Regions from separate parts of the Cronobacter sakazakii genome, predicted to be linked through region 3. Evidence: predicted binding sites of a transcription regulator. Region 3 holds the regulator's gene; each other region holds the start of a gene.

Region 1 (3,888 bases), 1.4 Mb from region 3:
AGGGCTTCTTCGGCGTCGATCGCAGCGACCGCGATCCGCAGCATGCGCGCGACGCGTTCCGCGACTTCTCGAAGCTGGTTCGTGGTTACCCGCAGAGCCAGTACGCTACCGACGCCACTAAACGTCTGGTCTACCTGAAAGACCGTCTGTCGAAATATGAGCTTTCCGTTGCGCAATATTACACCAAACGCGGCGCGTGGGTGGCCGTTGTGAACCGTGTGGAAGGTATGCTGCGTGATTATCCGGATACCCAGGCGACCCATGAAGGGCTGGGCCTGATGGAAAACGCCTATCGCGAGCTGCAGCTCAACGCGCAGGCGGATAAAGTGGCGAAAATTATCGCCGCGAATAACACCGGCTCCTGATCCTTACATCAGCGTAAAAAGCCAGCCCGGCGGGCTGGCTTTTTTTATGGCGTTACTCACCGGTCCACGTCGATCCGTCAATAAAGGTAACGCGGTCATCCACCCACTCGCGCACGATGTTCTCTGCCGCTTTACGGGCGTTTTCGGGCGTAAAGCCGCGATCGTTTTGCAACCACTCTGCCGTTGCCTGACGCGCAGGCTCAAGCGCCGCCAGCACTTTTTCACGCTGCGCTTTTGGCCAGGCCGCTTCGTCTTTCCACTCGCGGATCTCTTTTTCCGAATCCCGCGGTTTTTGAGCCGGTTCGGAAGGGTTGAGGTAATCCTCCGGCTTAACGGTCACGTGCAGCTCAAAAATACGCCAGTCCGCATAGCTGGCATGCTGAATCGTCCCGGCGCCTTCACTCGCTTTGCTCAGCGCATCGGAAAACGCATCGTCGAGCGCTTTCCAGGCGGGCGTACTGAAAATTGCAGCCTGAGGGGCACAAACTGGCGCTGCGCCATCGCGTGATGAACCATACAGCGCCCCAAACGCTTCATAAGCGGCCTGCCCTTGCGCCGGGAAAATAAAGCAGTGGACGTACGGGCGATCGCTATCGTTTTCGTAATCCAGCCTTTCGATATTCATACGCAGCAGCGTCAGCACCGCCCGGTCTTTGCCCTCTTTCGGGTCGCTGTCGATATCTTTCATCACCGACCAGGCGAAATCATCATCCTTAAGCCCGTCCAGCGCCATCTGATGACGCTTATTGGCCTCCTGCGCCGTCACGCCGCTGGCGGGTACGAAACGGTTGAGATAGACCAGCCATGCGGAGGCGAGCGGTGTCTGATACTGGCGCAGCTTATCCGTGGCGGTCGCCGGTGAAGCAGGGATAAGACTGACCGCGGCATCGAAATCGTGGGTGGCGCGGCGCGCGATACGCTCAAGCTGTTCAGCGCGGGGTTTCATGGTCGCCATAAGACACGCGTTAAGTTCACTCGCGTTACCCGCACAGGCGTTGCGCGTTTTAAGCCACGCGCGCTGCTCCGTGCGTAACGCCGCGGCGTCCTGTGCGGTCATGCTGCTTGTCGCGCGCAGGTAGCTGTCGCTGATTTTGCTGTCGAGTTCGCCGAGCGACGTTTGCTGGCAGATGGCGTGTTCAACAGGCGTGCCCGCTTTATCACAATCAAATGACGCGCCGATGGCAGGCGCAGCGCCACAGGCGAGCGTCACACAGAGCGCGAGACGACGAAGCGCCGTCAGCCGAAAGGTGGCTTTCATAACAATCCTTTTTACGTAAAGAGCCGTGCATTTAGGCAGGTATGAGTGACGCATTATTGCCGAAGCTGCGCCTTTCGAGGAGCTCTTAAAAAAGGTATACGGACCAAAAAAGAGGCATAAAAACGGATTTGATGAAGGTTTAAACAGAGAAGGCGGTGGAGTTAACTCATCAACTATGACCGCTTTTAACGAGGCCGACAAGCGAAATCCGCCCTCTTCCTGTCCTGACTCACAAAAACGTTTTATTGACAAAAAGTGACAAAATAAAGTGATCTGAATCACGCAAATTGACGCTGGGGCGGTTATGCTGAAGTTACCAAGACGGGAAAGACAAGAGGTAACATTTATGACAATGAACATTACCAGCAAACAGATGGAAATCACCCCCGCTATCCGCCAGCACGTCGCCGACCGTCTCGCCAAACTTGAAAAATGGCAAACTCATCTGATTAATCCGCATATCATTTTATCTAAAGAGCCCCAGGGGTTCGTCGCGGACGCCACCATCAATACGCCTAACGGCCATCTGGTCGCCAGCGCCAAACATGAAGATATGTACACGGCCATTAACGAACTCATTAACAAGCTGGAAAGGCAACTGAACAAGGTGCAACACAAAGGCGAGGCCCGCCGCACCACAGGCTCCGTTAAAGACGCCAACTTCGCCGAAGTCGAAGAAGAAGAGTAAAAACATCAGCGTCATCTTTTATCACGCGCCTTCGGGCGCGTTTTTTATTGACAGAACAAAAAGGGTGCGGGTACTTTACCGGTATGCTTATTAAGGAATCTCTCATGAAGCAACACGCGTTTTTCTTCGCTTTCTTTTTTACCTTCCCCTGAACGGGAGGCGTGTCGTCGTACAGAAAGCAAGCGAAGACGAACTAACAGGCCTCCCACTCCGGGGGGCCTTTTTTATGGCTATACACAAGGTGGCGTTATGACTGCGGAAAACCCGTTGCTGGCCCTGCGCGATAAAATCAGCGCGCTGGATGAACAATTACTCGCCCTGCTGGCGCAACGCCGGGCGCTGGCGGTTGAGGTAGGCAAAGCGAAACTCGCCACCCATCGTCCGGTCAGGGATATCGATCGCGAGCGAGATTTACTGGAGCGGTTAATTAGCCTTGGCAAAACTCACCATCTCGACGCGCACTACATCACCCGGCTTTTTCAGCTGATCATCGAAGACTCCGTTCTTACCCAGCAGGCGCTACTCCAGCAGCATCTTAACCAGACCAACCCGCACTCCGCCCGCATCGCGTTTCTCGGCCCGAAAGGCTCTTACTCGCACCTGGCCGCCCGCCAGTACGCGGCTCGCCATTTCGATCACTTCATCGAAAGCGGCTGCGCAAAATTTCACGATATCTTTAATCAGGTGGAGACGGGCCAGGCCGATTACGCCGTCGTGCCGATTGAGAACACCAGCTCCGGCGCGATTAACGATGTCTACGATCTGCTGCAACACACCAGCCTGTCGATTGTCGGCGAGCTGACGCTGCCTATCGATCACTGCGTGCTGGTCTCCACCTCCACCACGCTTGAGAAAATCGAAACCGTCTACAGCCATCCGCAGCCGTTCCAGCAGTGCAGCCAGTTCCTCAAGCGCTACCCGAACTGGAAAATCGAATATTGCGAAAGCACCGCCGCCGCGATGGAGAAAGTGGCGCACGCCAGCTCTCCGTATGTCGCCGCGCTCGGCAGCGAAGCAGGCGGCGCGCTCTACGGTTTGCAGGTGCTGGAGCGCAATCTCGCCAACCAGACGCAAAACATCACCCGTTTTGTGGTGCTGGCCCGCAAGGCAATCAACGTATCCGATCAGGTGCCGGCAAAAACCACGCTGTTAATCGCCACCGGCCAGCAGGCTGGCGCGCTGGTAGAGGCGTTACTGGTGCTGCGTAATCACAATCTGATTATGACGAAGCTTGAATCGCGCCCGATTAACGGCAACCCGTGGGAAGAGATGTTCTATCTGGATGTTCAGGCGAATCTCCACGATGCTGCGATGCAGCAGGCGCTGAAAGAGCTTGTGGAGATCACCCGGTCGATGAAAGTACTGGGCTGTTACCCGAGCGAAAACGTGGTGCCGGTCGACCCGGCATAACCAGACACGGCCGGAGATCCGGCCGTTTTTTTATCCTTTAAATCGCGGCTTCGGCAGGCCTGCGACGCTGACCTCAAGCGTAAAGAGCGCGCCCGAGAGCGGAAACTTCTCCAGCTCCTCCAGATCCATATTTTCCCGCGTGGTGGTGATATAGAGCGTTTTCATCT
Region 2 (3,888 bases), 1.6 Mb from region 3:
TAAAATCGGCCGCCACGCTCACAATCACTTTGCGGGATTTCAGCTCGCTAATCAGTTCGCGGTAGTCATGCACTTCACCGGTGGTGCCGACCTGCTGCAACAGCACGCCGAAGAGATCCTGATGATCGAGCGCTTTTGGCGCGTCATCGACGATCACTTCAAAGCCGAACGTTTCGGCGCGGGTGCGAACCACATCCAGCGTCTGCGGATGCACATCCGCCGCCACGAAGAAACGGTTGGCGTTTTTCAGTTTGCTGACGCGTTTGGCCATCGCCATGGCTTCCGCCGCCGCGGTGGCTTCATCGAGCAGCGAGGCGGAGGCGATATCAAGCCCCGTCAGATCCAGCGTCACCTGCTGGAAGTTCAAAAGCGCTTCCAGACGCCCCTGCGACACCTCCGGCTGATACGGCGTATAGGCCGTGTACCAGCCCGGATTCTCCAGCATATTGCGCAGAATAACCGGCGGCGTGTGGACTGAGGTGTAGCCCATGCCGATATAGTTTTTAAAGCGCTTGTTGCGCCCGGCGATGGCTTTCAGCTCCGCCAGCGCGGCGAATTCGGTGGCGGCATCGCCGACATCAGGCGGCGTCGCAAGCTGGATATCCGCAGGAACGATTTGCGAAATCAGCGCATCCAGCGAGTCCGCGCCAACGGTGCGCAGCATCTCCTGCTGCTGGTCAACACCCGGTCCGATATGGCGCTCGATAAAAGCGTCGCGATTTTCCAGGTGGCTCAGGGTCTGGGTCATGGGCGATATTTCCTGAAACGTGCAGTGAGGCAAATAAATGCGATGGTCAGTCTTGCTCCCGGCGGGAGCGGCGCAGGCGAAGCGCGCCCGCGCCTGCCCCTGACGTTACGCAGGGGCGAGGTCCGTGAATTACTCGTCTTCTAACAGCGCTTCATACGCGCTGGCATCCAGCAGCGCAGCCACTTCGGCCTCGTCGCTGGCTTTGATTTTGAAGATCCAGCCCTGGCCGTAAGGCTCGCTGTTAACCAGCTCCGGCGAATCGCTCAGCGCGTCGTTGACGGCCACAATCTCGCCGCTGACCGGCGCGTAGATGTCGGAGGCGGCTTTGACGGATTCCGCGACGGCGCAGTCATCACCCGCGTTAACGGTCGTGCCGACGTCCGGCAGATCGACAAACACCATGTCGCCCAGCAGTTCCTGCGCGTGCTCGGTGATCCCGACGGTGTAAGTGCCGTCAGCTTCTTTACGCAGCCATTCGTGTTCTTTGCTGTATTTCAGTTCGTTTGGCACATTGCTCATTGCTTCTCTCCTGATAACAAAACTTACTGCGTGACCGGCTTACCGGCGCGCACGAAAATGGGTTTAGTGACTTTCACGGGCATTTCGCGGTTGCGGATCTGCACAATGGCAGTATCGCCGATACCCGCAGGAACGCGAGCCAGCGCAATGCTGTAGCCAAGCGTTGGCGAGAAGGTGCCGCTGGTAATGATGCCTTCGCGGGCGTTGCCATCGGCATCGGTAAAACGCACCGGCAGCTCGCCGCGCAGCACGCCTTTTTCTGTCATCACCAGACCAACCAGCTGTTCCGTGCCGTTCTCACGCTGGGCTTCCAGCGCATCGCGACCGATAAACGCGCGGTCTTCCGGCTGCCAGGCGATCGTCCAGCCCATATTGGCGGCGAGCGGCGAAACGCCTTCGTCCATCTCCTGGCCATAAAGGTTCATGCCCGCCTCAAGGCGCAGCGTATCACGCGCGCCAAGCCCGCACGGTTTGACGCCCGCTTCCACAAGCTGGCTCCAGAAGCCGGCCGCTTTTTCATTCGGCATCGCGATTTCATAGCCCGCCTCGCCGGTGTAGCCGGTGGTGGCGATAAACAGGTCATCCGCCTGTACGCCGAAAAACGGCTTCATGCCTTCTGTGGCTTTACGCTGCGCGTCGGTAAAGAGCGTGGCGGCTTTCGCCTTCGCGTTCGGCCCCTGGACGGCGATAAGGGAGAGATCGTCGCGCACCGTGACGGACACGCCATACGGCTCGGCGTGCTCGTTAATCCAGGCGAGGTCTTTTTCACGGGTGGCGGAGTTCACCACCAGGCGGAAATAGTCCTCGGTCATGAAGTAGACAATCAGGTCGTCAATCACGCCGCCGGAGGCGTTGAGCATGGCGGTGTAGAGCGCTTTGCCCGGCTGGGTGAGCTTTGCCACATCGTTTGCCAGCAGGTAACGGAGGAAGTCGCGGGTACGCGCGCCGCGCAGGTCGACAATGGTCATATGGGAGACATCAAACATCCCCGCGTCGTTACGCACCGCATGGTGCTCATCAATCTGCGAGCCGTAATGCAGCGGCATCATCCAGCCGTGGAAATCCACCATGCGCGCGCCGCAGAGGTTGTGCTGTTCATACAACGGGGTTTGTTGAGCCATCTTTTCCTCATCCTGTCAGCCGGGTTGGTGTGGGTTTCGAACGGCGCAACGCGCTGAATGAAACCCGGCGCCGACGCCGATCCCGGCGGCGACGCAAACGTTAACTTGCATCTGAACTTATCACCGAACGAGGGCGTAAACCATAAGCCAGGCTGTGTCATCAGATTAGCTTATGGCGCAAAATCCTTTTTCACGCCGCAGCATGAAACACTGCCTGAATGGTTTCAGGTGCCGTCAAAACGCTAACGCTTTGCCGCCTTATCAAAATAACCGGGCAGAAAACGCTGTTTTGAAGGGAAAATAATGGAAAGAGAAAAATTCAGAGATTAAAAAAACTAATCCGAAAAAGAGGGTGAAATTAGAATATTTCAAACGGGGAGAGACTTCTCTTTCCGTGCGCCGGAAAGAGAAGTGTGACGCAGTTAACGCAACCACTCCGGCAGGTCGTTAAGCCCCATCGCCTGGCGAATCAACTGCGGTTTAACGCCCGGCAATTTATCGGCAAGCGTTAAGCCCAGATCGCGCAGCAGCTTTTTCGCCGGGTTAGCGCCGGAGAAAAGCTCGCGGAAACCCTGCATGCCCGCCAGCATCATCGCGGCGGCATGTTTACGGCTGCGCTCGTAGCGGCGCAGATAAAGGTGCTGGCCGATATCTTTGCCCTGCTGATGCAGACGGCGCAGTTCGCTTATCAGTTCGGCGGCATCCATAAAGCCGAGGTTAACGCCCTGCCCGGCCAGCGGATGGATGGTGTGCGCCGCGTCACCGACCAGCGCCAGACGGTGCGCGGCGAACTGGCGCGCGTAACGCCCGGTGAGCGGAAAGACCTGACGCTCGCTCTCAAGCGAGCATAAGCCGAGACGATTATCGAACGCCACGCAGAGTGCCTGATTAAACGTCGACACCGGTGCCTGCTGCATCCGGTCGGCTTCCTGAGGCGAAAGTGACCAGACGATGGAACACAGATGCGGGTCGCTTAGCGGCAAAAACGCCAGAATACCGTCGCCGTGGAACACCTGGCGCGCCACGCCGCCATGCGGCTCATCGGTGCGGATCGTGGCGACCAGCGCATGATGCTGATAATCCCAGGACGTCAGCGGAATTTCCGCTTTTGTACGCAGCCAGGAGTTCGCGCCATCTGCGCCGATAACCAGACGCGCCGTCAGCATGTTGCCGTCTTCAAGCGTAAGGAAGGCTTCGTTTTCTCCCCACGCGACCTGCTGCAGCGTCGCGGGTGCCATCAGCGTCACCGATTTACACTGCTGCGCTTTTTGCCACAGCGCGTAGTGGATCGCCTGGTTTTCAATAATGTGCCCGAGATGGCTGAAGCCAAACGACGCGTCATCAAACGCGATGCGCCCGAAACTGTCTTTCTCCCAGACTTCCATGCCGTGATAGGCGGCAGCGCGCTGGCGAAGAATGGCATCCCAGACATCAAGCTTTTTGAGCAACGCTTCACTGGCGGCGTTAATCGCTGATACCCGCAGTGCTGGCGGCGCGCTC
Region 3 (3,888 bases):
CGCCACCAGGCCAAGACCGGCCGTCGCCAGAAACGACATTCGCCAGCCGATGGTTTCACCAAGCCAGGTGGCCGCCGGCACGCCGCCGATATTGGCGATGGTCAGGCCCATAAACATCGTCGCGACGGCGCTCGCCTGTTTATGCTTTGGCACCACGCTTGCCGCCACCACCGAGCCGAGCCCGAAGAACGCGCCGTGGTTAAGGCTGGTGAGGATACGCGAGGCCATCAGCGTCATATAATCCGGTGCCAGTGCTGACAGCACGTTACCGAGCGTAAAAATCGCCATCAGAAAAATCAACGCGCTACGCCGTGCGCGGTGCGACAGTAAAAGCGTCATCAGCGGTGCGCCTACCATCACGCCGACCGCGTAGGCGCTAATCAGCATACCGGCGGCCGGAATGGAGACGTTGACGCCGTTCGCTATTACCGGCAACAACCCCATCGGGGAAAACTCGGTCGTGCCAATGCCAAAAGCACCGATAGCCAGTGCCAGTAACGGAAAATTGACTTTCATTCATTGCTCCAGAAATTGTACAACAGCGCCGGGAACGCCCGACGTTACAGCAGGATGCAGAAAAGGATGACACTCGCAATCAGAAAAGATAAGGGACAAAAACAGCAAAATATTATTGCGCAGCTGTTAAGAACACGCGCTCATTGTTATTAGCGAATCTAAAGGGAATAACGGGAAAAAGAAAGAAAACAGCGGGGAATCGGCGCTTAAACGCAAGAAAAGTTTAAGAAAGCGGGAGAACAGGTGCGCTCCCGCCTGTCGCTTAATGCAGAATGGCGGTAAATGCGCCCGCCACAATCAGGCCCAGTACAACCAGCGTCGTGACCAGCGAAAATTTCAGATCGGTACTCATGGTATTCTCCTTAAAGACCCCATAAAAATCAGGTAGTGCGCATTTTTGCATAAACGGGCCGAAAAATCCTGCGACATTTAACCAGATATGCGTTTTCCCTCTTCCCCTTTCGATAAAGATAAGCCAAAATTCGTCGCTACTTTATTCGGTACCGGCCATCGACCCCTCCTCACGAAAAATGTCGCGTTTCCCGGCATGCCGCACTCTCCTCGCGGCAGTCAGGGGTGTGTACAGGCAAACGATTAACCCGTGATTTTACACGGCTCAGCCAGGGGTCTGGAGTGATTATTAATGGCAACAATTAAAGACGTCGCGAAGCGAGCCAACGTTTCCACAACAACAGTCTCACATGTGATTAACAAAACCCGTTTTGTGGCGGAAGAGACGCGCAATGCGGTTTGGGCGGCTATCAAAGAATTACACTATTCGCCAAGCGCCGTGGCGCGCAGCCTGAAGGTGAATCACACCAAATCTATCGGGCTGCTGGCGACCAGTAGCGAAGCGCCCTATTTCGCCGAAATCATTGAAGCCGTTGAAAACAGCTGCTTCGCCAAAGGCTATACGCTGATTTTGGGCAACGCGCATAACAACCTGGAAAAGCAGCGCGCGTATCTGTCGATGATGGCGCAAAAGCGCGTCGACGGCCTGCTGGTGATGTGTTCGGAATACCCGCAGCCGCTGCTTTCCACGCTTGAAGAGTACCGTCATATCCCGATGGTGGTGATGGACTGGGGTGAAGCGAAAGCCGATTTTACGGACTCGGTTATAGATAACGCGTTCCAGGGCGGTTATCTCGCCGGGCGTTATCTGATTGAGCGCGGCCATCGTGATATTGGCGTGATTCCGGGGCAGCTTGAGCGTAACACCGGCGTCGGGCGTTTCTCAGGCTTTATGAAAGCGCTGGAAGAAGCGGTCATTAAAGTGCCGGAAAACTGGATCGTGCAGGGCGATTTCGAGCCGGAATCCGGTTACCGCGCGATGCAGCAGATCCTCTCGCAGCCGCAGCGCCCGACTGCCGTGTTCTGCGGCGGCGATATTATGGCGATGGGCGCTATCTGCGCCGCCGATGAGATGGGCCTGCGCGTACCGCAGGATATTTCGATCATCGGCTACGACAACGTACGCAACGCGCGTTTCTTTAGCCCGGCACTGACGACTATCCATCAGCCAAAAGAAACGCTCGGCCAGACCGCGTTCAATATGCTGCTCGACCGCATCGTGAATAAGCGCGAAGAGTCGCAGACGATTGAGGTGCATCCGCGCCTGATCGAACGCCGCTCGGTGGCGGACGGCCCGTTCCGCGACTATCGCCGTTAATCCTTCCGGGAGCCGTATCACTGCGGCTCCCGCAGCCACTCCTTGTTCAGCGTTTCACTGTCCCCCAGATAATCGAGCAGCCAGCGCAGCGCGGGCGAGGCGTCGCTTTGCCGCCACGTCAGACAGCAGGCGGCGTCCGGGAACGGGTTTTCCAGCGTCAACGCGCGCCACTCCCCGCTATCGAGCCATGGCTTCGCGAAATGTGTCGGCACCATGCCGATACAGAGCCCTTCGCTCAGCGCATCGGCGGCGCAGTGCCAGTCCGGCACTACCACGCGCCGCTGGTTATCCAGAAGCCAGGTAATGCGCTTGGGCAGCGATCGCGATGTATCTTCCAGCACCAGCGACGGGTAATCGCGCAGCCTGTCGTCGCTGAGCGCGCCCGCGTGCTGTGCCAGCGGATGATGGTGCGCCACTACGCAACGCCAGCTCAGCATGCCCATATCACGAAACGCGAAGCGCCCACCGACCGGTATCGCCTGTGTGGCACCAATCGCAAGCTCCACGCGCCCGTCCGCCAGCGCGTCCCAGACGCCGTTAAAGACTTCCTGCGACACCTGCAACTCCACATCAGAGAAGTGCCGGTAGAAATCGAGCACCAGCCGCCGGACGCGTTCCGGGCGCACGATATTATCCACCGCGATGGAGAGCTGTCCGCGCCATCCGTTGGCGATTTGCTGGCACTGCTGACGGGTGATCATCATTTTTTTGATAACAGAACGCCCTTCCCGCAAAAACCAGGCTCCGGCGGGTGTCAGAACCACATCGCGATGGCGGCGCTCAAAGAGCGATACCGCAAGCCACTCCTCAAGCTGGCGCACCGTATAACTGACGGCAGAAGGCACGCGGTGCAGTTCTGCGGCGGCTGCAGTAAAGCTGCCGGTGCGCGCCACGGCGTCCACCACTTCCAGGGAATATTCAGACCACATTATCTGCCTGCAAATTTTTTGAATGGAATGGGCAAATATTAGCGTTTCACAAGCGGGATTGCACTCCGTACACTCCTGGCTCTTTCGCGTAATAAGAAGTGAGTTAATGTGATGCGACCTGATAAAGGATTTCTTTGCTGGCTGGCCGGGCTGAGCGTGCTCGGTTTTCTGGCGACCGACATGTACCTGCCCGCGTTCGCCGTTATTGAAGCGGATCTGCACACAGCCCCTTCGGCTATCAGCGCCTCGCTAAGCCTTTTCCTGGCCGGTTTCGCGCTGGCGCAGCTCGTCTGGGGCCCGCTTTCTGACCGTTTTGGCCGTCGTCCGGTTTTGCTGGCGGGGCTTGGGATTTTCGCGCTTGGCTGCCTTGGCACCGTCTGGGTTGAGAGCGCGGGCGCGCTGCTGGCCCTGCGCTTTATTCAGGCCGTGGGCGTTTGTTCCGCCGCAGTAAGCTGGCAGGCGCTGGTGACCGACCGCTACCCGGCGCAGCAGGCGCGTCGTATCTTCGCGACCATTATGCCGCTGGTGGGGCTTTCTCCGGCCCTGGCACCGCTGCTCGGCAGCTGGATCCTGAATCACTTTTCCTGGCAGGCGATTTTTGTGGTGCTGTTTGCCATTACGGTGGCGCTGATGATTCCGGCCCTGCGTCTGCCCTCCGGCGCGCCTCAGGGCAATAAAGGCGGCGAGCCGCTGAGCTTTATGATGCTGCTGCGCTCGCGCGTCTACAGCGGCAATGTGCTGATTTATGCCGCCTGCTCCGCCAGTTTCTTCGCC
Region 4 (3,888 bases), 2.2 Mb from region 3:
GGCGGAGACAAACGAGTTCAGCCCGTTCGCCAGCACGCCGCCTTTCAGGCGCTTCATATACAGCGGGCCGGAAACGGGCTGTTCGGAGACGTCAGAGGTGGCGGTGATATCGCCGATGGTTTCAAGCGAGGTGATCATAAAGACCAGCATCAGCGGCAGCAGCAGGTTCCAGTCGATGCCAAGCCCGTAATGCAGCGGGGTGGGGATCATAATCAGCGCGCTCTGCGCAGGTGCCACGCTTTGCGGCAGCATGTCCATCGCCCAGGCCAGCAGATAACCCACCGCCATCGCAATCACCAGCGAGGCGACGCGCAGGTACGGGTTACGCTGGCGGTTAAGCAGAATGATTACCGCCAGCACTGCGCCTGCCAGCAGCAGGTTTTTCGGCGCGCCGAAGGTGTGATCGCTCATCGCAGCATAGCCGCCGCCAATTGACGTCAGCCCGACCTGAATCAGCGACAGACCGATAATCATCACCACCACACCGGAAACCAGCGGCGTGATAATGCGGCGCGCCAGGTGAAGAACGCGGGAGATGACCATTTCGGTGCAGCTTGCCAGCATTAGAGTGCCGAACAGTGCGGCCATCATGGTTGGCACGTCCGCGCCGCCGGTCTTCAGCGCCGTCCCGCCCATAATGAGCGGTGCCACAAAGTTAAAGCTGGTGCCCTGAATGGAAAGCAGCCCGGAGCCGACCGGCCCCCACGCTTTAATCTGAATAATCGATGCCACACCGGAGGCAAACAGCGACATGCTGATGATGTGCTGGGTGTCCTGCGCGGGCAGCCCAAGAGCCTGACAAATCAGCAGCGCAGGCGTAATCACCGCAACGAACATCGCCAGAAGATGCTGGCAGGCGGCAAACAGCGTTTGCGGCAGCGGCGGCCGGTCTTCCAGACGATAGATGAGTTCGCTATTTCGCGCGGGCGCAACCGATTGCGCGTTTTCAGACTCAAGGGTGTTAATGGACATTGACATAATCCCACGGTGGAAAAGCGGACATTCTAGCGAAGTGCATCACAAAAGCAAACGATTGCAAACGGCGAGCATACCTGCCTGAAAAAACGGAAATCCGTATCCATGACGCGATTTACCGCCATCAGTCTGTGCTGCCTGACAGACATTCATGACACGAACAAAGTTAATGTCTGCGCATCGTTACTGCTGACACGCATTAAAAAATGAAGTGAGTTTTAGGGCGAACAGGAAAAACCGCCTTTCCAGTGGAAAGGCGGTAAAAAATTAAAGCCGTTCGATCTGTACCGTGACTGCGCCTGAAACACCGCCAGCGGTGACATTTTGGTTAGCCAGCTTAACCGGCTGGACGCCGAAGCTGACTTTACCTAAATGCGATAAAGTGATTTTGCTGACCTTTAACAAGTCATTATTAATAGCAAGAGGCGTGTCATCTTCTGCAAAAAAACCAATGCCCACACCGCTGGCTGCGTTCCCTGAGGACGCATATTGATTTGCTAAAGTTGTGCCTTCAGCATTATCAGCTTGCCCCATAAATTTCACCGCGATATGACCGTTTGAAACGGCATCGGCGCAGGCCCCGTCTTTATCAGCACCATTGATAAAAACGGAAATGGCCTGGGGAGCGGTAGCGTTATCTCCCTGCGATACCAGTTGTGACGTGTCAACCGTAAAAGAAACACTCTCCTGAGAAAGTGTCACTCTGCACCCTTGATTTACAGAAGAAAGTTTTCCGGTGACAGACAGTGAGGCGGGCATATCCTCAGACGAAACACTTGCCTGAGCCGCGCCTGCGAAGAGCAAGCCAGTAATCATTAATCCTGTGATTTTATTTAATTTCATGAGTTTCTCCTTGACATGAATATCAATAGGTAAATATGTGTTTCAGTAAATAATGGATTAAAGACGCTCTATCTGGAACGTAATATTGCCTGTGACGGAGCCGGAAGTAACCGTCTGGCCTTTCAGTTTTACTAACTGTATCCCAATAAAATTGGTGGAATAATTTGTCTTATCCGCAATGGTATAAGTTTCACGTACATCAATAGGTGTTTTATCACTCTTAAATAAACCAATACCTACACCAGAGGCGGCATTTCCACTTGTGTCAGTATTCGAAAAAACATTACCGTCAGCATTGTCAAAGCTGCCGGTAAATTTAATGGCAACTTTCCCGTTGTAAACTTCTTCACTGCATTGCGTAAAGTCATCCGAACCCTTAACCGAAAAGGTGATGAGGGCTGGATCGGTGGCATTTTGCCCTTGTTCAATTAGGCTGCCGGATGTTGAATTAAGAGTGATGACGTTTTTTGACAAAGTCACCTCGCAGTCTGCCGCCGTATTACTGAGTTTGCCAGTGACAGCGAGGGTTGCGGATTGATCCTGTGTTTCCGCTATAGCATGGGCTGTACTTGCCAGCAGCAGAGCAGAAAGCGTTATTTTAAAAAAATTTTTTTTCATGTTGTTCCCTTACAGTTGTTTATACAGATGGTAAACGTATTCAAATATTCGAAATTCAATGCCGGTCAGGCGTGAGATCCTCCATGTTTAACTTTTGAATTTAACATTTTGAAAATAAGTCATATTTAATCATGTAGATATGTTAGGGTATTTACCTGGTTTCTAAGGCTGTACGGCATCAACGCTAACGTCGCCGATACATTGCAGTCATACGGATGTCTGCATAAATTATTCGCGTTCTTTTAAGTGTGGGTATTAAATTCTGGCAATAAGACGACCACGGGACGAATCGCCTTAGATGATGCTTAGAATCTATGGCTCAACAATGCCCCTGAAATACTATCTTCAGCAGTAAGACGGAAATCTTTAACCCTTGCGGTAATGACTCCAACTTATTGATAGTGTTTTATGTTCAGATAATGCCCGATGACTTTGTCATGCAGCTCCACCGATTTTGAGAACGACAGCGACTTCCGTCCCAGCCGTGCCAGGTGCTGCCTCAGATTCAGGTTATGCCGCTCAATTCGCTGCGTATATCGCTTGCTGATTACGTGCAGCTTTCCCTTCAGGCGGGATTCATACAGCGGCCAGCCATCCGTCATCCATATCACCACGTCAAAGGGTGACAGCAGGCTCATAAGACGCCCCAGCGTCGCCATAGTGCGTTCACCGAATACGTGCGCAACAACCGTCTTCCGGAGCCTGTCATACGCGTAAAACAGCCAGCGCTGGCGCGATTTAGCCCCGACGTATCCCCACTGTTCGTCCATTTCCGCGCAGACGATGACGTCACTGCCCGGCTGTATGCGCGAGGTTACCGACTGCGGCCTGAGTTTTTTAAATGGCGGAAAATCGTGTTGAGGCCAACGCCCATAATGCGGGCGGTTGCCCGGCATCCAACGCCATTCATGGCCATATCAATGATTTTCTGGTGCGTACCGGGTTGAGAAGCGGTGTAAGTGAACTGCAGTTGCCATGTTTTACGGCAGTGAGAGCAGAGATAGCGCTGATGTCCGGCGGTGCTTTTGCCGTTACGCACCACCCCGTCAGTAGCTGAACAGGAGGGACAGCTGATAGAAACAGAAGCCACTGGAGCACCTCAAAAACACCATCATACACTAAATCAGTAAGTTGGCAGCATCACCAACCCTTGCTTCAGAGTGCCTTGCCCGGGGTGTCGTCTTTATACAAGAAGGTAGAGAGCGTTCCGGGAAAATCGCTTGCTCTTAATGCTTTAAGGCGGTGTATTTTCTTAATCTGCTGCCAGATTACTTACATTATGCATTGGAAGTCAGGCACTTCCGGCCATCAGTTGTCAGCCAGTATAACTGTTTTATATGCTGCGGTTGCTGACCTAAAAATTAAACAAATTTATTAGGTGCAACTTTAAAAATGCAGTGCACCCCTGTAAGGGTGCCTGCATTATTATATTTTCAGAATAGTTTAAAACTT

Evidence for each region. Region 3 encodes PurR, which represses purine synthesis genes. Its sites were predicted from a motif close to CANGCAAACGTTTGCNTG; they were not measured.
Region 1: the regulator PurR is predicted to act here: its motif matches at 1,854-1,871, upstream of raiA (ribosome-associated translation inhibitor RaiA).
Region 2: the regulator PurR is predicted to act here: its motif matches at 2,479-2,496, upstream of gcvT (glycine cleavage system aminomethyltransferase GcvT).
Region 4: the regulator PurR is predicted to act here: its motif matches at 1,023-1,040, upstream of CSK29544_RS04955 (nucleobase:cation symporter-2 family protein).

Annotation. Positions count from the first base shown of each region.
Region 1 is NZ_CP011047.1:1,970,529-1,974,416, reverse strand. Features, by position in the region: gene bamD (outer membrane protein assembly factor BamD) at 1-365, shown strand, start outside; gene CSK29544_RS09300 (lysozyme inhibitor LprI family protein) at 418-1,623, opposite strand; gene raiA (ribosome-associated translation inhibitor RaiA) at 1,970-2,311, shown strand; Phe leader region at 2,415-2,539, shown strand; gene pheL (pheA operon leader peptide PheL) at 2,416-2,463, shown strand; gene pheA (bifunctional chorismate mutase/prephenate dehydratase) at 2,561-3,721, shown strand; gene CSK29544_RS09285 (SMP-30/gluconolactonase/LRE family protein) at 3,752-3,888, opposite strand, start outside.
Region 2 is NZ_CP011047.1:1,769,251-1,773,138, reverse strand. Features, by position in the region: gene gcvP (aminomethyl-transferring glycine dehydrogenase) at 1-748, opposite strand, end outside; gene gcvH (glycine cleavage system protein GcvH) at 878-1,267, opposite strand; gene gcvT (glycine cleavage system aminomethyltransferase GcvT) at 1,291-2,388, opposite strand; gene ubiI (FAD-dependent 2-octaprenylphenol hydroxylase) at 2,811-3,888, opposite strand, start outside.
Region 3 is NZ_CP011047.1:3,406,296-3,410,183, forward strand. Features, by position in the region: gene CSK29544_RS16225 (MFS transporter) at 1-516, opposite strand, end outside; gene cydH (cytochrome bd-I oxidase subunit CydH) at 779-868, opposite strand; gene purR (HTH-type transcriptional repressor PurR) at 1,160-2,185, shown strand; gene punR (DNA-binding transcriptional activator PunR) at 2,203-3,114, opposite strand; gene punC (purine nucleoside transporter PunC) at 3,226-3,888, shown strand, end outside.
Region 4 is NZ_CP011047.1:1,064,857-1,068,744, forward strand. Features, by position in the region: gene CSK29544_RS04955 (nucleobase:cation symporter-2 family protein) at 1-972, opposite strand, end outside; gene CSK29544_RS04960 (fimbrial protein) at 1,243-1,818, opposite strand; gene CSK29544_RS04965 (fimbrial protein) at 1,876-2,436, opposite strand; one part of gene CSK29544_RS04970 (IS1-like element IS1B family transposase) at 2,829-3,277, opposite strand; one part of gene CSK29544_RS04970 (IS1-like element IS1B family transposase) at 3,277-3,526, opposite strand.